4 regions of the Streptomyces sp. NPDC058872 genome follow, and region 4 is predicted to be linked to each of the others. Evidence: riboswitches for the same ligand, from Rfam matches in the RefSeq annotation. Region 4 holds a riboswitch; each other region holds the start of a gene.
What was found. A riboswitch is a leader RNA that binds a small molecule or an ion and turns the genes downstream of it on or off. The one in region 4 is predicted to bind cyclic di-AMP.

Region 1 (5,664 bases), on a different contig from region 4:
GATCGACGACACCGCAGCCCATGACGCCGTCGCACAGCTCCTGCACCTCGACCACGCGGCCCCCGGTCGGGACATCGCCCTCTACATCAACTCGCCCGGGGGTTCGGTCAGCGCCATGACCGCGATCCACGACACCCTGCAGACCCTCTCCTGCGACGTCGAAACCACCTGTCTGGGCCGGGCCGGAACCACCGCCGCCGTCCTGCTCGCCGCCGGCACTCCGGGCAAGCGCCTGATCCTCCCCGGGGCCCGCGTCACGCTCCGCCAGCCGGCCCCGGACGGTCCCTTCCAGGGGCGGCCGGGCGAACTGGAGGTCCACGCGCACGAACTCCTGCGACAGCGCGCCCTGCTGGCCGGACTGCTCGCCGAACACACCGGGCGGGAGCGCGAGCGGATCGACGCCGACCTCGACCGCCTGACGGTCCTGGACGCAGCGGCAGCCGTCGCCTTCGGACTGGTGGACCACGTGGTCTCCAGTCGGCGCGGCACCGGCGCCACCCGGTGAGCCGGCCGTGGTGCCCGAGCTCCCTCCGCTGCCCGCGCTGACCCGCGCCGAGGGCGAGTTGGTCGATGCGTACCTCGAAGTCATCGACCTCCTCGGAAAGATCAACCCGTCCAGGGGAGCACACACCTACGGCGCCCTACGGGCGGCACAGGCCCTGGTGGGGCGCGCGGTGGCGCTGCGCGACGCCCTGACCCTCATGCACGTGCGGGGCGAGAGCGAGGTCCACGCGGACACCCTGGCCCGCGCCCTGCGGGTGTTGGACGGCGAGCGGCGCACCGACCGGGTCACCGTCCCGCGGACTCGGGCGAGTTGACATTGCGGCATGTCGTGTCGAGGTCCGGACGGCCGACGACCGGCGCAGGAACCCTCCCTCGTTCGGCGTAGCGGACAAGTCGACATGTGGAGGGGGAGAGTTGCACGGCAGGTGTACGCATCTGGCGCAATCTGGCATTCCACCGCTGGTACAGGGCTCGTCAACCACCTCTCCAAAGGTCGCTAAAGCATCTTGTCCACCCGAACGGATCAGTCGTGAGGAGCCTCACATATCGCCGTTTCAGCTCGGTTTTCGACCCGTACATGGGTCAAGATCCCTGTCGACGACAAGCCCCCGCCATCCGAGGCGGGGCGGTCCGGGCGGACGCCGAGTCCTGCCGCCGTCCGGGCGTCTGGTCGACAGGAGTGGATCGGCAGGAGTGGAGGACCCGAGCAGTACGGGACCCGAACGCTGCTTCGCGCAGCGGTCCGTCCCTTGGGGTGAAGCCGCAGCCGCGGCCGGGCATCTTCGCCTGCCCGAACCCGACAGGTCATCCTTCGCAGGCGGCTGACGAAGGGTTGCGCATGACTGCGCAGATGCACGTCCCGTCCCTGCTGTCCCGGGCCGGAGCCGTCTCGGCTCTGACCCTCGCCGCCGTCGGCGGCACGATGCTCGCACCGGGTGCGACGCCGGAGGCCCAGGCAGCGACCACCTACGCGAACAAGGCACTGAGCATCGCCGCCTCCAAGAAAGGAGCCCCGTACCGCTACGGGAGCGCCGGACCCAGCAGGTTCGACTGCTCCGGCCTGACGCTCTACGCGTACAAGAAGGCGGGCAAGTCGCTGCCCCGGACCGCGCAGCAGCAGTACAACAAGACCCGTCACGTTTCGGCCGCCAGCAGGCAGAAGGGGGACCTGGTCTTCTTCCACTCCGGCGGGAGGGTCTACCACGTGGGCATCTATGCCGGCAGCGGCAAGATCTGGCACTCGCCCAAGACGGGCTCCTGGGTGAAGCTCGACAAGATCTGGACCTCGAAGGTCCTTTACGGTCGCGTCTAGGGAGGGTACCGGGTCGTCATCAACCTGCGGGTTTTGCCTGTGCGGCGGGGCCTGGACGGGTAGGCCTTCCCGGGTGACTCGTGTGCGGCTGACGGATGCGGAGTGGGAGTTCATCGGGCCTTACCTGCCGATCGGCGAGTACGGCCCGTACCCCGGGCGGCTGCGGCAGCACTTCGAGAGTGTGGGCTGGTGGTTAAGGGGCGGCCACGACGAACAAACCGGGCAGGAAACCGAAGGTGATCCCGAGCGGGAAGAACGACGGCGCATCCGGCGCCGACGGAAACTCCGGCTGAAGGCCGCCCTCCTCGGACGCTCCAGGGGCGGACAGACCAGCAAGATCCATGTCTCCGGCGACCGGAAGTGCCGCCCGCTGGCGTTCATCCTGACCGCGGGACAAGCAGGCGGCAGCCCGCAGTTCATCCCCGTGCCGCGAAAGGTACGGGTCCGCGGGCCCGTCGGCCGGCCCCGCACCCGGCCCGACGCGGTCGCCGGGGACTCCCGGCCCGGCGCCCTGTGCACCTCCCACAGCGGCACCCGGACCCGCCTCCACGACGTCCACCGCGCCCGCACCGCCGCCCTCGCGATCACCAGCCGATCCGGTCACCGGCGCCACCGCCCCCGGCACGTGGCGGCCGGTCCCAGTGACCGGGCAGGCCGACCGGCCATCCGCCTTCTCCTCACGCCCCGTCGACGGGGCGCTCGTCGACGGGGCGCGCCACTGGCCGAACTCGCACTTGCTGGAGCACGTCCCGTGCTCGCACCCTGCCCGCGCCGCCGGATCGGGAGCCTGCGTCCACAATGCCCCGCCCGGCGGCCAGGAGCCCGTCGCCCGCGTCGAGTGCCGTGGCGGTCGTCGGTTCGCGTGGCCGTACCGGGTCCACCGCGCGGTGCCCAAGCTCCCGACGACGGTCGCGGAGGAGGCCGCGCTCGACGCCGCGAGGGACGCCCGCCAGACCTGTCCCGCCTGCCGCCACTGCTTCCACCGTGTCCCCTGCGCTCCTTGGGCTCGTGCCTGGAGCGCTACAACGGCACACCTGTCGCCCCTGCCTCCTCCATCCCTCCCCCGGCCAAGCATCTGCTCGCTGGTCAAAGCCTCGGTCCCCAGCACGTCCTTGGGGGGCGAGCGCAGTACGTCGGAAGCCGTCTTCGCCGCGGCGCCGTTCGCCGCAGTAAAGGGGCCGCCAGCAAGAAACGTCTTGCTCTGCCATTCCCCAATCGTGATCATGTGCCGAATGCGATTCTTTCCCGCTGCTGAGGACCCCACCGCCCTGGACCGTGCCGCCGCGTACCCGGCCGACGGTCCCATCACCGCCCTGACCGCTGAGAGGATCCGCGAGGAGCTCGGTGCCAACCAGTTCCGCCCGGAATGGGTCTGGCTTGCCGAGGACGCGAACGGGCACGTCTCTGCCCGTGCGCTGTGGTGGGGCCGTGCCGACAGCGAGCGGCCCATAGCGCTCGATTGCCTCCAGGTCCGCTCCACCGTCGCCCATCCGGTTGCCGTCGCCACCAGGCTCCTCGAAGCCGGGCATGCCGCCTTCGGCACCCGGCCGCTGTACAACCTCTCCCTCCCCGCGGACTGGAGCAGCCGACCGGAACTGAGCGAGGCGGTGGCCTGGCGTCGCGAGGCGGGCCTGCGTACGGGGCTGAGCCGGGAGATTCAGCGCCTGCGCTACGAGTGGACTCCGGCGGCGGGGCTGCCCGAGGCCGGCGGTCGGCTGACGTTCCGCGAGGGCAGCGACGAGGAGTTCCTGGATGCCTTCGTCCGGGTGTCGGGCGACAGCCTCGACCAGGCCACCCGTGACGAGCTGCGCGCAAAAAGCGCCAGGCAGCTGGCCGAAGAGGACATGAAGTTCTACCTCGACTGCCCGGGCGATCGCTCCTGGTGGAGGCTTGCGGAGCTGCCCGACGGCACTCTCGCCGGCCTGGCCGTCCCGTCAGCGACCCCGTACAACCGCAACGTCGGATATCTCGGTGTCGTACCCGAGCAGCGCGGCAAAGGGCTGATCGATGAGATCCTCGCCGAGATCACCCGCTTCCACGCGACCGAACGCGCCGAGCGCATCACCGCGACCACGGACACGACGAACATCCCGATGGCCGCCGCCTTCGACCGCGCCAACTACAAGGTGACGGAGATCCGCATGGTTCTGGAGGCTCCGAGGGCCGCATGACATGCCGACGGAAACGGCGTCGTACCACCACGAGCAGCAATGCGTCAGTAGCCCCACCATCTGTTCGTCGCGGCCGTCCGCTTTGACCTGGCCTTCTCCGCCTCGGCGGCAGCCTTCTCCCACACGGTGAGGATCTCCTCGTCCAGGTGCATGCCGGCCGCGTCGTGATGGGCCCGGACGGTGGTGGAGTCGATGGCGACCAGGGACAGGTCCACCTCGCCCCGCTTGGCGGCCTACCCGTCCAGGCCCCGCCGCACAGGCAAAACCCGCAGGTTGATCACGACCCAGTACCCTCCCTAGCACCCATGCCGGGCACTGGTCCAGGCAGGGGGAACGCCGCCGCACCCCCGTCGTGGAGCGGGAGTTCGGGCGGTGCGCCTCAGGCGTACGAGCCCGACACCGGTGCCGGAGCCCAGGGAAGCGTGATCCACACCGTCTTGCCGCCCTCCTCGGTCGGCGTGACCGAGAGCCGGCCGCCCGCCTCCGCCGCGAGCGAGCGGATGATGACCAGGCCCCGGCCGTTGTCCTGCTGGACCGCTGCCGGAAGACGGCGGGGCCAGCGGGGGTGGCTGTCGGTGACGCCGATGTGGAGCCGCTCCTCGCGCTCCCAGCGGACGTCGACCGTGAAGGTGGGCGACTGGCCGAAGGTGTGCAACACCGCATTGGTGGCCAGCTCCGAGACCATCAGACGGATCGCGTCCGCCAGGTCGGCGGCGCCGTCGAAACCCCACCCGTCGAGGACCTCCACGACGAACCGCCGGGCCATGGGGACCGACGCGGGATCGCTCGGCAGCGTGACGGTTGCTTCTTGGTGGTCTGCCATGGCGACGCTGTCCCTTTCCCGCCGGGGCGCATGCTCCGGATCGCGCTTCGCGTCAGAGTGCCACCGATCGTGCCGCGCCGACAGGCGTTCCTCCAAGATATGTCCCCATCTGTCGCCCGAAGCGGTGAACTCTTGCTTCCGTCAACCCCTTTGGGAGAGCCGTCGGGCCGTCAGGCCCCCGGGGCGGTCCGGAGGACCGTCTCCACCGCGAGGCGGATCTGCTGGTCCGTGAGATCGGCCCGGGCCGTGAGCCGCAGCCGTGAAATGCCGTCGGGAACCGACGGGGGGCGGAAACAGCCCACCGCCAGGCCCTGTCCGCGACAGTCCGCGGCCCAGCGCAGCGCGGCCTCCGGGGAGGGGGCACGGACCGAGACGACGGCCGCTTCGGGGCGGGCCGCGGTGAGGCCGGCCTCCGTGAGCAGGCGGTGCAGGGTGGTGGCGACGGTCCGGGCCCGCCCGGCGAGCCCCGGTTCGGCCTCGATCAGGCGCAGGCTGGCGAGCGCACCGCCCGCGGCGGCGGGGGCGAGCCCGGTGTCGAAGATGAAGGTGCGGGCCGCGTTCACCAGGTGCTCGATCACCCGGGAGGGCCCCAGGACGGCGCCGCCCTGGCTGCCGAGGGACTTGGACAGGGTGAGGGTGGCGACGACGTCCTCGTCGCCCGCGAGCCCGGCCTCGTGCAGGGCGCCCCGACCGCCGTCACCGAGGACGCCGAAGCCGTGGGCGTCATCGACGACGAGCCCGGCACCGTGGCGTCGGCACGCCTCGGCGAGGGCGGACAGCGGCGCCTTGTCGCCGTCCACGGAGAAGACCGAGTCGCTGACCACCAGGGCCCGGCGCCCGGGGTGTGCGCCCAG
Region 2 (5,664 bases), on a different contig from region 4:
CCGCGTCCCGATGCGTAGGCGTCCTTGATGCCGGACAGGCCGACGATCCGACCGCCGGTGGGCAGGTCGGGGCCGGGCACGAAGCGCATCAGCGCTTCGAGGTCGGCATGGGGGTAGCGGATCAAGTGGCGGGCCGCCGCGACGACCTCGCCGAGGTTGTGCGGGGGCATGTTCGTCGCCATGCCGACCGCGATGCCGGAAGCGCCGTTGACCAGCAGGTTCGGATAGGCCGCGGGGAGCGCGACGGGTTCCTGCTCCTGGCCGTCGTAGTTCGGCGCGAAGTCGACCGTGTCCTCGTCGATGGACTCGGTCATGAGGAGCGCGGCGGGAGCCATCCGGGACTCGGTGTACCGCATGGCGGCCGGTGGGTCGTCATTGCCCAGGGAACCGAAGTTGCCGTGGCCGTCGACCAGGGGCAGACGCATGGAGAAGGGCTGCGCCATGCGGACCATCGCGTCGTAGATCGACGCGTCGCCGTGCGGGTGCAGCTTGCCCATCACCTCGCCGACGACGCGGGCGCACTTGACGAAGCCGCGCTCGGGGCGCAGGCCCATTTCGTTCATCTGGAAGACGATGCGGCGCTGTACGGGCTTCATGCCGTCGCGGGCGTCCGGGAGGGCACGCGAGTAGATCACCGAGTACGCGTACTCGAGGAAGGAGCCCTGCATCTCGTCGACGACGTCGATGTCGAGGATCCTCTCCTCGTACGCGTCGTCCGGCGGCGGTGTCTTCGTGCTGCGGCGGGCCATCGCGGCTGCGGCTCCTTCACCAACAAGGTTGATCTGACGCGGACCATTGTGGACCGTGTCACCGACAACGCCGACCGCGACCCGGAAGAGGGACATCATGACGGGGCGGGAACTTCGCCAGGTGTCGGCGCGCTTGCATACAGTGGCAGGACTTTTTCACATCGCGATCGAAGGGACGTACATGCCCATGGGTCACACGGCCACGGCCGAGGCCGGCTCCGGCGGCCTGACAGCGACCGAGCACCGGTTGGCGAACGGCCTGCGCGTGGTGCTCTCCGAGGACCACCTGACCCCGGTCGCCGCGGTCTGCCTCTGGTACGACGTCGGCTCGCGTCACGAGGTCAAGGGACGCACCGGCCTCGCCCACCTCTTCGAGCACCTGATGTTCCAGGGCTCCCAGCAGGTCCAGGGGAACGGCCACTTCGAGCTGGTCCAGGGCGCCGGAGGATCGCTCAACGGCACGACCAGCTTCGAGCGCACCAACTACTTCGAGACCATGCCCGCGCACCAGCTGGAGCTCGCGCTCTGGCTGGAGGCGGACCGCATGGGTTCGCTGCTCGCCGCCCTGGACGACGAGTCCATGGAGAACCAGCGGGACGTCGTCAAGAACGAGCGCCGCCAGCGCTACGACAACGTGCCGTACGGCACCGCCTTCGAGAAGCTGACCGCCCTCGCCTACCCGGAGGGCCACCCCTACCACCACACGCCGATCGGCTCCATGGCCGACCTGGACGCGGCCACCCTGGAGGACGCGCGGAACTTCTTCCGCACCTACTACGCCCCCAACAACGCGGTCCTGTCCGTCGTCGGCGACATCGACCCGGCGCAGACCCTCGCCTGGGTCGAGAAGTACTTCGGCTCCATCCCCGCCCACGACGGCAAGCCCGAGCCGCGCCCCGGTGAGCTGCCCGAGGTCATCGGCGAGCAGCTGCGCGAGGTCGTCGAGGAAGAGGTTCCCGCCCGTGCGCTGATGGCCGCCTATCGGCTGCCGCACGACGGCATGCGCGAGTGCGACGCCGCCGACCTCGCCCTCACGGTCCTGGGCGGCGGCGAGTCCTCCCGCCTGCACAACCGCCTGGTGCGCCGAGACCGCACCGCGGTGGCCGCGGGCTTCGGCCTGCTGCGGCTCGCCGGGGCGCCTTCGCTCGGCTGGCTCGACGTCAAGACCTCCGGCGGCGTCGAGGTTCCGCAGATCGAGGCGGCCGTCGACGAGGAGCTCGCCCGGTTCGCGGCGGAGGGGCCCACGTCGGAGGAGATGGAGCGTGCACAGGCCCAGCTGGAGCGCGAGTGGCTGGACCGGCTCGGCACGGTGGCGGGCCGCGCGGACGAACTGTGCCGGTTCGCGGTGCTCTTCGGCGACCCGCAGCTCGCCCTGACCGCCGTCGACCGGGTCCTGGGCATCACCGCGGACGAGGTCCGGGCGGTCGCGGCGGCCAAGCTGCGCCCCGACAACCGCGCGGTGCTCGTCTACGAGCCCTTGGCGACCGAGCAGAGCGACAGCGACGAGGAAGAGGGAGCGGACCAGTGACCGACGCTGCCGTGTCTTTGACCAACATGGACTTCCACCCGCAGCCCCGGCCGGGCACCGCGAAGCCGTGGGCCTTCCCGGCTCCGGACCGTGCGAAGCTGGACAACGGCCTGACCGTCCTCACCTGCCACCGGCCCGGCCAGCAGGTGGTGGCGGTGGAGCTCTTCCTGCCGGCGCCGCTGGACGCCGAGCCCGCCGGTCTCGACGGCGTTGCCACCATCATGGCCCGCGCCCTGTCCGAGGGCACCGACCGGCACAGCGCGGAGGAGTTCGCGGCCGAGTTGGAGCGCTGTGGCGCCACGCTCGACGCGCACGCCGACCACCCGGGCGTGCGGGTCTCCCTGGAGGTGCCGGTCTCCCGCCTGCCCAAGGCGCTCGGTCTGCTGTCCGAGGCCCTCGTCGCGCCGGCGTTCCTGGAGACCGAGATCGAGCGCTTGGTGCGCAACCGCCTCGATGAGATTCCGCACGAGTCGGCCAACCCGTCCCGTCGTGCCGCCAAACAGCTCTACAAGGAACTGTTCCCGGACGGTTCCCGGATGTCCCGGCCGCGCCAGGGCACCGAGGAGACGGTCGCCGCGATCGACGCCGCTGCGGTCCGCGCCTTCTACGAGGCGTACGTGCGCCCCGCCACGGCCACGGCCGTGGTCGTCGGCGACCTGACCGGCATCGACCTCGACAAGGTCCTCGCCGAGTCCTTGGGCGCCTGGACCGGCGAGCCGGCCGAGCCGCTGCCGATGCCTCCGATCACCGCCGACGACACCGGGCGGGTCGTCATCGTGGACCGCCCCGGTGCGGTGCAGACCCAGTTGCTGATCGGTCGGATCGGTCCGGACCGGCACGACCGCGTCTGGCCGGCCCAGATCCTCGGCGCCTACTGCCTGGGCGGCACCCTGACCTCGCGCCTGGACCGCGTCCTGCGCGAGGAGAAGGGCTACACGTACGGGGTGCGGGCCTTCGGGCAGGTGCTCCGCTCCGACGCCGGGGGGAACGGCGCGGCCATGCTGGCCATCAGCGGTTCCGTCGACACCCCCAACACGGGTCCGGCCCTTGATGACCTCTGGAAGGTGCTGCGGACCCTGGCCGCCGAGGGCCTCACGGACGCCGAGCGCGAGACGGCCGTGCAGAACCTGGTGGGTGTGGCGCCCCTCAAGTACGAGACGGCCGCTTCGGTCGCCGGGACGCTCGCCGATCAGGTGGAGCAGCACCTCCCGGACGACTTCCAGGCCGAGTTGTACGCGCGTCTGGTCGAGACGGGCACGGTCGAGGCGACGGCCGCCGTGGTCAGTGCCTTCCCGGTGGACCGACTGGTCACCGTGCTGGTCGGTGACGCCGCTCAGATCGCGGAGCCGGTCCGGGAGCTCGGCATCGGCGAAGTCACCGTGGTGACCGGCTGATCCGTTCTGCCGACCACGGCAGAACCCGACAACGGAGGTCCCTGACGGCATGGTTCGTCAGGGACCTCCTGTTTGTCCGTATTGCTGGCAAGGGTGGCCTTCTGCCCTGTGGCATGTCTTACAAATAAGCGTGTCTGTTTGGTGATTGACAGACGATCCGCATAGCGTCGGTCCGGCTGTTCGTCAGTTGCACGTGCCGCAACCGCGGCATCGAACAGTCATCGCCGAGTCCCCGTCAGGCGCGAGCCTGGGGAGCCGGGGACCCACATCGAGTCCCTGGGGTGAATCGAGCGCCTTCGTCCCGGACGGAGGGGTTCGTAGGAGACCTTCCTGCTCCGAACCCGTCAGCTAACCCGGTAGGCGAGAAGGAAGGAAAGGACCAGCCACTTCATGGCGTTCACCCGTGCCACCGGGAAGCATCGTGGTTCGAGCCGGATGGCTCGCCGCAGCGTGGGCATCGCCGGTGCGGCGACGCTCGCCACCACCGGCGTCATCGGCACCCTGGCCTCCCCGGCGCTCGCCGCCGACACGGACGACCGGTCCGCCGAGGACACCGGCCTCACCCAGGTGATCACCGAGGACTCCCTCGTGGACCGGATCAACGCCCAGGCCGCCGCCCAGGAGCAGGAGGCCGTCGAGGCCATCGCCAAGGCGAAGGCCGAGGCCGAGGCCAAGCGCAAGGCCGAGGCCCGGGCCAAGGAGATCCGACTGGAGCGCGAGCGCGCCGCCCGCGAGGCCGAGCGCCGCCGCCTGGCCTCCTTCCAGCTTCCCGTTGCCGGCTCGTACGTCTCCACGGGCTACAAGGCCGGCGGCTCGCTCTGGTCCTCCGGCAGCCACTCCGGCGTCGACTTCCACGCCGCCTACGGCAGCCGGGTCGTCTCCGTCGGCTCCGGCACCGTCGTCGAGGCCGGCTGGGGCGGCGCCTACGGCAACAACATCGTCATCAGGATGAACGACGGCACGTACACCCAGTACGGGCACCTCGCCTCCATCGGCGTGTACGTCGGCCAGACCGTCGAGCCGGGCCAGCAGATAGGCGTGTCGGGTTCGACCGGCAACTCGACCGGCCCGCACCTCCACTTCGAGGCGCGCACGAGCCCCGAGTACGGCTCGGACATCAACCCGGTCTCGTACCTCCGTGCCCGCGGCGTCGCGGTCTGATCCGGACCCGTCGCGCACCGCGTCGCAAAAGCCCCGGCTCGTACTGAGCCGGGGCTTTTTGCTGACCAAAAGATATCCATGGATTCCGCTGGGGCATCGGAAATTCTGGCGTGCTGCAATAGAGTCGCAGATCGGACGCAGGACGGGCGTCGGTCACATTGTCTCGCGCGGACCAAGGCGGAGGTCGGACATGCGCATTCCCGCGCACTCGGTATGCACGGCGATCCGGGACGACATCGTCTCCGGTCTGTTCGAGCGGGGGAGCCGGTTGACCGAGGAGCAGCTCGCTCGTCGGTACGGGGTTTCCCGCGTTCCGGTCCGCGAGGCGTTGCGCACCCTGGAGTCCGAGGGCTTCGTCGTCACTCGCCGGCATGCGGGCGCCCATGTGGCCGAGCCCACCGAACAGGAGGCGGCCGATCTCCTCGACATGCGGTTGCTGCTCGAACCGCTGGGGGCGGCGCGGGCGGCGCAGCGGCGCACCCAGGCTCACCTGAAGGTGTTGCGCGGGCTGGTCAGACTGGGGCAGGAGCGGGCCAGGCGGGGCCAGGGCGAGGACCTGCGGTCGCTCGGGAGCTGGTTCCACGAGACGCTCGCGCAGGCTTCCGGCAGTCCTGCCCTGACGGCGCTGCTCACCCAACTGCGCTACAAGATCGCTTGGGTGTACGTCGTGGAGCAGCCCGCCCAGCCGCTGGAGGCCTGGGCGGAGCACGGCGCGATCGTGGACGCCGTGGCGCGCGGTGACGCCGAGCGGGCGAGGGCGTTGACGGCGTTGCACGCGGAACGGTCGCTCTCCCTGCACCGGCCCAAAGGGCAGGAACGGGGGCGCGTGAGG
Region 3 (5,664 bases), on a different contig from region 4:
GGGCATGCCGCTCGCCGGGTACGAGGAACGGTTCGGATCCTCGCCGTTCGCGGACTTCGGCCCCGAGCTCTCCTCCTTCGAGGAGCACGGCTGGCTGGACGCGGACGCCCCGAGGGGCGTGCTGCGGCTTTCGCCGGAGGGGCTCGCCCACTCCGACGGTCTCGGTCCCCGGCTCTTCTCCCCCGCCGTGCGCGCCGCGATGGCCGCGTACGAGGCGAAGTAGCGGGGCCGACATGGACCTGAGCCGACGCCCGGACACGGGCCTCCCGCCGACCGCCCGCCCGCTTCCGGCCCCGGGCCCGCCCTCGGGCACGGACCTGACGCTGCTCTACCGGGGACCGCTCTCCTCCTGCGACTTCGACTGCCCGTACTGCCCCTTCGCGAAGCGGCGGGACAGCCGCGAGCAGCTGCGTGCGGACCGGGCGGCGCTCGAACGGTTCACCGACTGGGTCGCCGCCCAGACCGGTGACCGGCTGCGCGTCCTCTTCACCCCGTGGGGCGAGGGCCTGGTGCGCTCCTGGTACCGGCGGGCACTGGTCGAACTGTCCCGGCTTCCGCACGTGGAGCGGGTGGCGATCCAGACCAATCTCAGCTGCAGGACGGAGTGGCTGGCGGAGGCCGACCCGGAGGGGGTGGCGCTCTGGTGCACCTACCACCCGGGGCAGACACCGTACGAACGCTTCCTCACCCGGTGCCGGGAGCTCGCCGAACGGGGCATCCGGTTCAGCGTCGGCGTGGTCGGCCTGCCCGAGCACCGGGAGGACGCCGTCCGGCTGCGGGCGGCGCTGCCCCCGCACGTGTACCTCTGGGTGAACGCGGCCGAGGGGCGCACCTACACCGACGCGGAGGCCGATGCCTGGACGGAGCTCGACCCCCTGTTCCCGTACAGCCGGCATCCGCACCGCTCGGCGGGGCTGCCCTGCCGGACCGGGGAGTCCGTGGTCTCGGTGGACGGCGAGGGGACGGTGCGGCGCTGCCACTTCGTCCGGGCCGAGCTGGGGAACCTGTACGACGGCTCGTACCGCGCCGCCCTGCGTCCCCGGGTCTGTCCCCTCGCCGTCTGCGACTGTCACATCGGCTACGTCCACCTGGAGACGCTGCCGCTGTACGACGTGTTCGCCGGCGGGGTCCTGGAGCGGATCCCCGCGGCACCGCCGACTACAGCGGCATGAGGTCGGGGCGCTTGGCCTCGACGTGGTCTCCGGAGCTCTCGCCGCGCAGCCGGCGTCCGATCCAGGGCACGAGGTACTCCTTGGCCCAGTGGATGTCGTCGCGTCGGACTTCGAGGGTGCCGCGCGGCGGGACCGGGGGCCACGGCTGGTCCGGGTCCGCGGGCACCGGCATGCCGAGGACCTGCGCGGCGCGCAGGGCGACCCGGGTGTGTCCCTCGGGGGAGAGGTGCAGCCGGTCCTCGTCCCAGGCGCGCCGGTCCTGGACGGACTTCAGCGACCACAGGTCGAGGACCGGGCAGCCGTAGCGGTCGGCGATGGCCCGGACGTGCCCGTTGTAGGTGGCGATCTTGCCCCGGAGGTGCTTGAGGAGCGTGACCTCGCGGGTGTCGAAGCCGGTCGTCACCATGACGGTTCCGACGGCGGAGGTCAGCTCGACGACGGCGCGTTCGAAGCGTTCGGCCACGTCGTCCGGGTCCGTTCCGGGGCGGATGATGTCATTGCCGCCGGCGCAGAAGGTCACCAGGTCGGGGGCGAGTTCCTTCGCCCGGGGGACCTGTTCCGCCACGATCTGGTCGAGGAGGCGTCCGCGTACGGCCAGGTTGGCGTAGCGGAAGGCGTCGTGCTCCGGCAGCTGGTCGGCGAGCAGGACCGCGAAGCGGTCCGCCCAGCCGACGTAGGCCCCGTCGGGGCCGGGGTCTCCGACGCCCTCGGTGAAGCTGTCACCGATCGCCGCGTACGACCCGAATGCGCTGTTTTCTCTTGATCTCGAATCGTCTGCCACGGGACCACATCCTTCCCCTTCGGGTGTGACCTACGCGACCGTAAGGAGGGCTTGACGGCGGGTGACATACGCCACCGATAAAGATTCCACCAAGCCGGAATACGCCGGAGGCCCGGCACGTGCGTGCCGGGCCTCCGGGAGTTACGGGGCGTCAGATGCTCACGCCGTGCTGGCGCAGGGTCGCCAGCGGGTCGATGTCGGAGCCGTACCCCGGTCCGGTGCGCATTTCGAAGTGCAGGTGCGGGCCGGTGACGTTGCCGGTCGCGCCGGAGAGGCCGATCTGCTGGCCGCCGCTGACGGTCTGGCCGGCGGAGACGGAGATCGAGGAGAGGTGGGCGTACTGCGAGAAGGTGCCGTCGGCGTGCTGGATGACGACCTGGTTGCCGTACGCTCCCCCGTTGCCCGCGGAGTAGACGGTGCCGGGGCCGACCGCCACGACGGTGGTTCCGGTGGAGGCCATGAAGTCGACACCGGTGTGGTAGCCGGAGGACCACATGGAGCCCGAGGCACGGTACGGGGTGGAGACGCCGCCGCTGACGGGGGCGAACCAGCCGGAGGAGGAGGTCGTGCCGGCCGACGAGGACGACGCGGCGGAAGAGGAGGAGGTCGCGGCGGCCGGAGCCGAGGCCCGCTCGCTGCTGCGGGAAGCCCGGGGGGCGTCGCCGTTCTTTCCGGAGCTCCGCTTGCTGCTGGCGGAGTCCTTCGCGGTGGCGGCCTTCGGAGCCGCGGCCTTCGGAGCGGCGGCCTTCGCCGTGCTCTTCGCGCCGAGGGTCAGCTTCATTCCGGGCAGGATCAGCGAGGGGTTCTCGCCGACGACCTGGCGGTTGTCCTCGTAGAGCTTCTGCCAGCCGCCCACCAGGTGGTGCTCGGCGGCGATCTTCGACAGGTAGTCGCCCCGGACCACGGAGTAGGTCTTCGGCGCGGCCTTCGCGGCGACCGGGGCGGCCTCCACGACGGCGGCCTTCGCCGGAGCGGCGACGGGCAGGGCCGGAGCGGCGACCGGGGCGGCGTGGGCGCTGGTGGCTCCGAGGAGCGGGAGGGCGACGACGGCGCCTCCGGTGCCGGCTGCCAGGAACCCGCGGGTGATCGGGTTGACCTTGGGACGGCGGTGCTTACCCTTCGCGGGCATGGCGAATTCCTCTCCGTCGCCTACGAGGTGAGCTGTCGGGTTCGGACTGGAGATGTCCGGCCGCGTTCTCACGCGGCTTCACCCCGAGCCGTCCTTTTCGAGGGATCGGCGTACTACCTGGGTCCCCCGCTCCTGCCTCGTACGGGTGAGTGCGGATTCCGGGCGGTGGCAGGATTCGGCGGTCCGTCCGGAGTGAGCGCGACGCTAGACGAGTGGGGCCGGAGCGAACAAGCCGCACTTTTCAGGAACTCCGCAATCCTTTGCCTTTGGGGCGAAATTCCGGTCACCCTCCGTGGATGACGGTCCGTCGATCTCCTTTTTCCCCAGGGAATTTGGAGAAGACGATCAGGCACGTTCCGTCACGGTTATGACGCTGCTCACGCATCGAACCCCATCTCCCCCTCAACTAGGGCGTGTTACCCCTATCGCCCAAATACGGACAGATCGCCCATTACCTCCTGAGGGGGGTGCGCACACGGCACCCGGCCGAGATGATTGCCCCAAGAACAGATCTCCAGAACAGGAGCACCCGCCCGTGACGCAGCAGCTGCCGCAGACCCCACCCGCCGAAGCCACCGAGCCCGAACTGACGGAGGTCCGCAACTTCCGGGACGTGGGCGGCCTGCCGACGACGGACGGGCGCGCCGTTCACCCCGGGCGCCTCTTCCGCAGCGGCCACCTCGCCCATGCGACGGAGCGCGACGCCGCCTTCCTCGCCTCCCTGGGCCTCCACACCGTCTTCGACTTCCGCAACGAGGCCGACCGGAAGGTCGAGGGCGCGGACGTCGAGCTGCCCGGCGTGCGGAACGTGAACATCCCCCTCAATGACCCGGCCGACGGCAAGGAGTTCTGGAAGCTGGTCCGGGACGGAGAGGTCGCCCAGCTGCGAGAGGTCCTCGGCGACGGCAAGGCAGCCGCCCGCATGTCCGATTCCTACCGGAAGATGGTGGTCGAGCGCACTGCGGAGCACAGCCGGATCCTGCACTCCATGGCGGAGGAGAGCGTCCCGGCCCTCATGCACTGCGCGGCCGGCAAGGACCGGGCGGGACTCGCCGTGGCGATCACCCTGCTGGCCGTCGGCGTGGAGCGGGACGCGATCGAGGCCGACTACGTGAAGTCGAACGACCCGCACCGCCGCTACAAGATACGCCGCAGCTCCACCGCCCCGGACGGGATGTCCCCCGAGGTGATGGAGCTGCTGAGCCCGCTCTTCGACGCGCGGGTGGAGTATCTGCGGGCCGCCCTGGAAACGATCGGGACGACCTGGGGCTCGGTGGACGCCTACCTCGCGGAAGGACTCAAGCTGGCCCCGGAGACCCGCGAACGCCTGCGGGCGCGGCTGCTCACCGGCGCCTGAGCCCGGCGGGCGGAACTACTGGTTCTGCCCGCCCATCAGGAAGAGCAGGTAGAGGAAGCCGGCGAAGAGGTGGCCGGCGATCAGATAGGCGAAGAGGCGGAGCACGAGCCCCTTGGGGAACCGGCCCTCACCACGCTCTTCACCGGTGACCGGTGCGGATTTCTCGGACATGTCAACCCTTCCTTCGAGAATCTCAACGAGTCGCCCGTGATCAGCTCCGGTGCGGGGTCCCGCCTCCGAGGCACAGCTCGGCGGCGGGGCTCTGCATCAGGGTGTGGACGAAGAGCAGCTCGGCCCCGCCGGGGGTGGCGGCACCGATCCGGTGCGGGGTCAGCGAGTCGAAGTGCGCGCTGTCCCCGGGATCGAGGACGTGGACGACCTCGCCGAGCGCGAGCCGCACCCGGCCTTCCAGGACGTGGATCCATTCCTCGCCCGGATGGACCCGCACGATGTCGGCCCGGGTGGCGTACGGCACGTGGACCCGCAGGCACTGCAGGGCCCGGCCGGCCCCACCCGCCTGGCGGTAGACCCAGCCATCGGCCTCGACCGGCTCGGAACGGCCCGCCCGGACCACCGGATCGCGCTCGGGGGGAGCCTCGCCGAGGAGCTCGGAGACCGTCGTACCGTAGATGCGGGCGAGGGCGAGCAGCATCGGGAGCGAGGGCTGCCGGTTTCCGGTCTCCAACCGTGAGAGGTGGGCCGGCGAGAGACCGGCCCGTTGGGCGGCGGCCTCCAGGGTGAGCCCCCGACGACGGCGCAGGGCCCGCAGCTGCGGAGCGACGTCCGGCAGGGCGTCCGGGGTGACGGGGACCGGGGGCGGCGCCCCGGGGACGTGGTCCATGCGTCCATTCCGCCAGGACCGTGCCTCTGAGGCAAATTTCTTGCCTCAGAGGCAAAAGACACTCGTCGTACGCACGGCTCAGCGCTGTGCGACCGCCTGCTTGACCAGTGTCTTCCCGAAGTCCCAGAGCAGCCCGCCACCTCCGTGGGCATCATCCATGACCGCGGTGAAGGCGGTGACGAACCGGTCGACGTCCGCCTCGTCGATGATCAACGGCGGAATCAGTTTGATCACCTCCAGATGGTCCCCGGAGACCTGGGTGAGGATGTGGTGCCGTTGGAGGAGCGGGACGACGACCATCTGGGCGAAGAGGCCCTTGCGGGCCGCCTGGAGCATCGTCCAGCGGCTGCGCAGCCCCAGCGAGGACGGCCGACCGAACTCGAT
Region 4 (5,664 bases):
CTTCGGCGAGGACCAGGAGTTCGGCTCCTCCGGGCTCGGCTCGGTCACCGTGGCGACCTTCTTCGCCCGGATCGTGATGTCGCCGTTCGCGCATCCGCTCTTCACCGCGCTCACCGGCATCGGCTTCGGGCTGGCGGCCCTCGCTCCGCGGGGAAGGCGGCTCCGCAAGGTGCTGCTGCCGCTGGCCGGACTGCTGCTCGCCATGGGCCTGCACGCCGCGTGGAACGGCTCGGTCGCCTTCGGCGGTGCACTCGCCTTCCTGACCGTGTACGGGGCGCTCATGGTCCCGGCCTTCGGCCTGCTGACCTGGCTGGCGGTGTGGAGCCGGCAGCGGGAGCTGCGCACGATCTCCGGGGAGCTCCCGGCGTACGCGGCGGCCGGCTGGCTCGCCCCCGCGGAACCGCTGGCGCTCTCCTCGATGCAGGCCCGCCAGGTGGCCCGCTCGTTCGCCGCCCGGACGTACGGTCAGCCGGCCGCGCGGGCGGTCGGCGAGTACGAGTCCTTCGCGACGACCCTGGCGTTCCTCCGGAACCGGGCCCGGCGCGGCACCGCGGGGCCCGATTTCGCGGCCCGGGAGCAGGAACTGCTGCACCACCTGTGGCAGCGCCGCGCGGTCGCCTCGCCCGCCCTCACCTACGCGGCCCGGGCGACGGGTCGGGCCTGGGCGCCTCCCCAGTACTTGGACTACGACGGCTACAACCCGTACCGCAGCTGAGGCGGCTGCGGTACGGGGCCGTGCGCGCACGGCGGACCGGGCAGGGCCGCGGGGCCGGGGGGCGCGGGGGGGGCCCCGGGGCGCCGGCCGGGGGCCCCCCCGGGGGGGGGGCCGGCGCGGGCGGGGGGGGGCGGGGGGGGGGGGGCCGCGCGCGCGGGCCGCGGCGGGGGCGGGGGTCGGGGGCGGGGCGCGCCCGGGGGACGGGGCCGGCCCGGGGCCCGGGGCGGGGGGGGGTCGGCCGGGGGCCGCGGCCGTCGGCACCCCGGTCGGCGGCTCAGGCCGAGGCCTCCGTGAGGAGGGTCAGTTCGGCCCCGGTCAGGGTGAGGTCGGCGACGGCGACCAGGGCCGGGACCTGCTCCACCGTGCGGGCCGAGGCGATCGGGGCGGCGACGGTCGGCCGGGAGGCCAGCCAGGCCAGGGCGACGGTGGCGGGCTCCGCCCCGTGCGCTTCGGCGACCGTGTCGAGCGCGGTGAGCACGGCCCGTCCGCGCCCGGTCTCGGCGAGCGCCGCCGCGCGGTGGGCGCGGGCGCTCTCGACGGTCTTCCCGGGGCGGTACTTGCCCGTGAGGAAACCGGACGCGAGGCCGTAGTAGGGGACGGCGGAGATGCCCGCCCCGGCGACGACGTCCAGCAGCGGCCCCTCGTAGGTGTCGCGCGAGACCAGGTTGTAGTGCGGCTGGAGGGCGACGTACCGGGCGAGGCCTTCGGCTTCGGCGAAGTCGAGGGAGGCGCCCAGCCGTTCCGGGGAGATGTTGGAGGCGGCGACGGCCCGCACCTTGCCCTCCCGCACCAGCCCGTCGAGGGCGGTGACGATCTCCTCGACGGGGACGGACTCGTCGTCGAAGTGGGTGTAGTAGAGGTCGATGTGGTCGGTGCCCAGGCGACGCAGCGACTCCTCCGCGCCCGCCTTGATGGTGGCGGCGGAGAGGCCCTTGAAGTGGGGGTGGGCGCCGACCTTGGTGGCGACGACGACCTCGGAGCGGTTGCCCCGGGAGGCGAGCCAGCGGCCGATGACGGTCTCGGACTCGCCGCCCTCGTTGCCCTCGGCCCACGCGGAGTAGACGTCGGCGGAGTCGATGAAATTGCCACCGGCCGCGGCGTAGGCGTCGAGGACGGCGAAGGACTGGTCCTCGTCGGCGGTCCAGCCGAAGACGTTGCCGCCCAGGGCGAGGGGGAAGACGTGCAGCTCGGAGGTGCCCAGCGGGCGGAGGGTGGTCATGAATCGACCAACGGGTCCCGCCGCCGGGCCTATTCCACCGGGGTCAGATGCTCAGGCCCTTGGAGCGGAGCCAGCCGGCCGGGTCGATGCCGTCGCCGCCGGGGGTGTGGACCTCCAGGTGGAGGTGGGGGCCGGTGACGTTGCCGGTGGCGCCGACGCGGCCGATCGTTTCGCCGGTGCCCACGGTCTGGCCGACGCTGACCGTCATGGACGACAGGTGGCAGTACCAGACCTCGGTGCCGTCCTCCAGTTCCAGGACGATCCGGTAGCCGTAGGAACCGGACCAGGCGGCCGACTTGACGGTCGCGCCGTGGACGGCCTTCAGCGGGGTGCCCGTGGGGGCGGCGAAGTCGAGGCCGGTGTGGTAGCCGGAGGACCACATGGAGCCGGACTGCATGTAGGTGGAGGTGATCGTGTACGAGGAGAGGGGGAGCGAGTAGCTCGCGGCCAGCTGGGCCAGGCGCTCGGCCTCGGCCTTCGCCGCCGCTTCCGCCTCCGCCTTCGCCTTGGCCTCCGCCTCCGCCTTCGCCTTGGCTTCCGCCTCGGCCTTCGCCGCCGCCTCCGCCTTGGCCGCGGCCTCGACGGCCGCCTTCTCCGCCGCCGCCCTCTCCGCCTCGGCCTTCTCGGTGGCGTCTGCGGAGGCCTGCTGCTGCTCGGCCTGCTGGAGGATGCGGGCGCGCAGGGCCTCTCCCGCGTCGGCGGTGCCGGCGGAGACCTGCTCGGCCTGGCCGCTCCGGTCCTCGGTCGCGGTGGCGTACGTGGTGCTGGTGAGCGGGTTCGGGTTGGCGGCGGCCGTGGTGACGGGCGCCTCCTCCTCGTCGCCGGAGAGGAACGCGCCGACGCCGGGGAGGTCCTGGGCGTCCGGAAGGTCCAGGTCGGGGAGGTCGGGGAGGGATATCGCCACCGGGGGCTTCTCCTGCGCGGTGGCGAGGCCGCCCGCGCCGACGGCCGCGATCACGCCGACGCCGAGGACGGTGGAGGAGCGGGCGAAGTTGGAGCGCTGCTTGACGACCCGGTGCCGGCCGCCGGAACGGTTCTCGGCCCGGAGGGAGCCCTCGGTGGGGTTCCACTCGGTGCCTTCGGCAACGGGACCCGCACCGCCGCCGAAGGCGTCGAAGGGGGCCTCGGGTGCGGGGGTGTTGGACGCCACGGGGGCGCGCTCCTTTCCTTCCTCCTCGCCTACCGGGTTAGCTGACGGGTTCGGAGCAGGAAGGTCTCCTACGGGCTCGCTCGCGCGGGTGCGTGGTTCGCACGCGTGCGAAGGGGCCCGATTCACCCCAAGTGGTGGTTCCCCGGTTCCTTTTCAGGATTCGGCGCATGCGCACGGTGCCGCCTCTTGCGACGGCTGGGACGACCGCACTGCGTTATCGAACGTTAATAGACAGGGCCTCCCGATTCCAAGCCGTTCCCCTTGATCATTCATTGAATTAGCACGCTATGAGGCGATTTGACCCCCACTCAACAAGGCCAGGGGCACGAAGGGCGAAACCTTCAAAATCTGACGTTGTGTCAATTGTTATCGCAGTGACACCCCTCGACTACCCCTGGTGACCGGAGCCGGTCGGCGGCACGACCGGCATCGTCCGGCGCCGCTCCGGCTGCCCGCTCGCCGGCCGGCTCACCGCGAGCAACGCCATGTCGTCCGTCGCACCGCCACCCGTGTGGAGGCGCACGTCGTCCACGAGGGCATCGAGCAGTTCCTCCGGCCCCGGGAAGATCCGCCCGGCGAGCCGGGCCGCCGGATCGTAGAAGACGCCCTGCCCGTTCCGGGCCTCCGAGAGGCCGTCAGTGGAGAAGAGCAGCGTCGCACCCGGTGGGAACGGCAGGGCCTGCGCCCGGTCCGGCCACGCACCCAACTCACCCATGCCCAGCGGTAGCGCGGCCTCGTCCGGCTCCAGGGGGGCCAGTCGCCCGTCCCCGTACAACAGCAGCGGCGGCGGGTGCCCGCGGTTGACGACCCGGACGAAGCCGTCGAAGGTCCCGCTCCCGCCGGCGTGCGGGACCTCGGCCAGCACCGCGGTCGTGAACCCCTCGACCGCGTCGAGCTCGTCCCGGCGGGTGCCCTCCCGCGCCAGTGCCCGCTCCAGCCGCTGCGCCACCCCCTCCAGGGACCGCTCCTGCTCGGCCGCCTCCCGGAAGGCCCCCACGATGACGGCGACCGCCTCGACCGCGTCCATCCCCTTGCCCCGCACGTCCCCGACCACCAGCCGCACCCCGTGCGGGGTGTCCTGCACGGCGAACAGGTCCCCGCCGATGAACGCATCGGCCTGCGCCGCCTCGTACCGCGCCGCGCACTGCAGCCCGCCGATCCGCTCGGCGGGCGTCGGCAACACGGCCTTCTGCGCCGCGGCGGCGATCACCCGCGCCGAGGCGAGCCGCTCGCCGCTGCGGCGCACGACCCGGTTGATGAGCAGGGCGAGCACGGAGACGGTGACCACGGTCAGGGTCTCGGTGAGGGGCGGGATGTCGAAGGAGGTGCCGTTGTAGACGTGCAGTCCGATGGAGGCCAGCACCGCGGCGATGCCGGTGAGCAGACTGGTCAGCGTCGAGAAGAAGGGCGCGGCGATCAGCGGGGCGGCGGAGAAGAGCGGCGCCGCCGTGTACGCGGGCGGTGTCAGCAGGTCGAAGACGACACCGCCCACGATGACCAGCGGGGGCAGGGTGCGGAGGAACCGCCGCACCCCGCCGTACGCCGGACGGGCCTCGTCGCGCCGCCGTGCTCCGCGCGCCGCTCCCACGGGGTGCCCCACCTGTGCTCTCCTGCCCGGTCCGACCGGCCGCGGTCCGCACCGCGCCCTCCCAGGGTCGCCGCCGTCCCGCGCGGCGGCGACTCCCGGGCGGCCGACCGGTGGACGGCGTCAGCCCGACGCCGGGACGGCGACCCCCTCGGCGAGCCGCCCGCCCCGGGCCAGCAGGGCCATCGCCGCCGCACACACCAGACCGACCCCGCACAGCGCGAGCCACGGCACCGCCGACCACCCGGTGACGTCCAACAGCGCGCCCGTCCCCAGGTTCCCCAGGGTGATGCCGATCCCGCACACCGTGTTGTAGAGCCCGTAATGGGTGGCGACCCAGCGGCCCCTGGCCAGGGCGACGACGGTGTCCATCTCGTACGGGTAGAGCACCGCGTTCGCAACGGCCAGCACCGCCGCGCACAGCAGCAGCCCCGCCACGCCCCGGCCCAGGGCGGCCGGGAGCAGGAAGGCACTGCCCATCAGACCGAGTCCGAGGACCAGGCACCGCTCCCGGCTGAGGCGGCGCCGGCACCAGGCCGTGATCCTCAACTGCCCGACGAGTGCGACGAGCGCCGAGACCACGAACAGCGCGGTCGTCGTCGCCCTACCGCCCGCGGCGAGCGGCAGCGCCAGGTAGACCTGGAAGGACAGCACGTACGAGCCGGTCATGGCCAGCGAGAAGAGCCAGAAGGTGCGGTGCGCGAGCACGGTGCGGAACTGCCCCCGCTCCCCCTCCCCGGCGGCACCGGAGGCGGTCCGCACGGGCAGGTGCCGCAGCTGGACCAGGGTCAGCCCGGCGAACAGCACCGCCGCCACCACGCACGTCAGCCGGAACGACACCCCCGTCAGGGCCACCCCGACGAGCGGCCCGAGCAGGATGCCCGCCTGGTAGTAGGCGTTGAACAGCGCGAAGGCCTCCACCCGTCGCTCCTCCCCCGCCTCCGCCGCGAGGCAGGCCCGCACCGCCGGGTTGAACAGCGCGCCCGCCAGTCCCG

Region 1: it holds a riboswitch for cyclic di-AMP, as region 4 does, so the genes downstream of both, ACFW22_RS19880 (C40 family peptidase) here and ACFW22_RS22110 (M23 family metallopeptidase) in region 4, are expected to answer to the same signal.
Region 2: it holds a riboswitch for cyclic di-AMP, as region 4 does, so the genes downstream of both, ACFW22_RS27025 (M23 family metallopeptidase) here and ACFW22_RS22110 (M23 family metallopeptidase) in region 4, are expected to answer to the same signal.
Region 3: it holds a riboswitch for cyclic di-AMP, as region 4 does, so the genes downstream of both, ACFW22_RS12170 (peptidoglycan DD-metalloendopeptidase family protein) here and ACFW22_RS22110 (M23 family metallopeptidase) in region 4, are expected to answer to the same signal.

The regions. Positions count from the first base shown of each region.
Region 1 covers NZ_JBHYMK010000029.1:75,165-80,828, forward strand. The annotation lists gene ACFW22_RS19870 (ATP-dependent Clp protease proteolytic subunit) at 1-505, shown strand, start outside; gene ACFW22_RS19875 (hypothetical protein) at 513-818, shown strand; cyclic di-AMP (ydaO/yuaA leader) riboswitch at 1,134-1,339, shown strand; gene ACFW22_RS19880 (C40 family peptidase) at 1,343-1,816, shown strand; partial or broken gene ACFW22_RS19885 (hypothetical protein) at 1,890-2,477, shown strand; gene ACFW22_RS19890 (GNAT family N-acetyltransferase) at 3,049-3,987, shown strand; gene ACFW22_RS19895 (hypothetical protein) at 4,032-4,202, opposite strand; gene ACFW22_RS19900 (ATP-binding protein) at 4,367-4,810, opposite strand; gene ACFW22_RS19905 (8-amino-7-oxononanoate synthase) at 4,981-5,664, opposite strand, start outside.
Region 2 covers NZ_JBHYMK010000050.1:53,184-58,847, forward strand. The annotation lists gene ACFW22_RS27010 (DNA topoisomerase (ATP-hydrolyzing) subunit A) at 1-749, opposite strand, end outside; gene ACFW22_RS27015 (M16 family metallopeptidase) at 931-2,277, shown strand; gene ACFW22_RS27020 (M16 family metallopeptidase) at 2,274-3,671, shown strand; cyclic di-AMP (ydaO/yuaA leader) riboswitch at 3,884-4,049, shown strand; gene ACFW22_RS27025 (M23 family metallopeptidase) at 4,062-4,832, shown strand; gene ACFW22_RS27030 (GntR family transcriptional regulator) at 5,023-5,664, shown strand, end outside.
Region 3 covers NZ_JBHYMK010000015.1:38,921-44,584, reverse strand. The annotation lists gene ACFW22_RS12185 (STM4012 family radical SAM protein) at 1-223, shown strand, start outside; gene ACFW22_RS12180 (STM4011 family radical SAM protein) at 234-1,172, shown strand; gene ACFW22_RS12175 (SGNH/GDSL hydrolase family protein) at 1,159-1,953, opposite strand; gene ACFW22_RS12170 (peptidoglycan DD-metalloendopeptidase family protein) at 2,105-3,082, opposite strand; cyclic di-AMP (ydaO/yuaA leader) riboswitch at 3,087-3,257, opposite strand; gene ACFW22_RS12165 (tyrosine-protein phosphatase) at 3,618-4,439, shown strand; gene ACFW22_RS12160 (DUF6126 family protein) at 4,455-4,610, opposite strand; gene ACFW22_RS12155 (helix-turn-helix domain-containing protein) at 4,651-5,280, opposite strand; gene ACFW22_RS12150 (aspartate aminotransferase family protein) at 5,359-5,664, opposite strand, start outside.
Region 4 covers NZ_JBHYMK010000035.1:20,082-25,745, forward strand. The annotation lists gene ACFW22_RS22100 (PrsW family intramembrane metalloprotease) at 1-715, shown strand, start outside; gene ACFW22_RS22105 (aldo/keto reductase) at 990-1,934, opposite strand; gene ACFW22_RS22110 (M23 family metallopeptidase) at 1,978-3,084, opposite strand; cyclic di-AMP (ydaO/yuaA leader) riboswitch at 3,096-3,260, opposite strand; gene ACFW22_RS22115 (PP2C family protein-serine/threonine phosphatase) at 3,473-4,684, opposite strand; gene ACFW22_RS22120 (MFS transporter) at 4,793-5,664, opposite strand, start outside.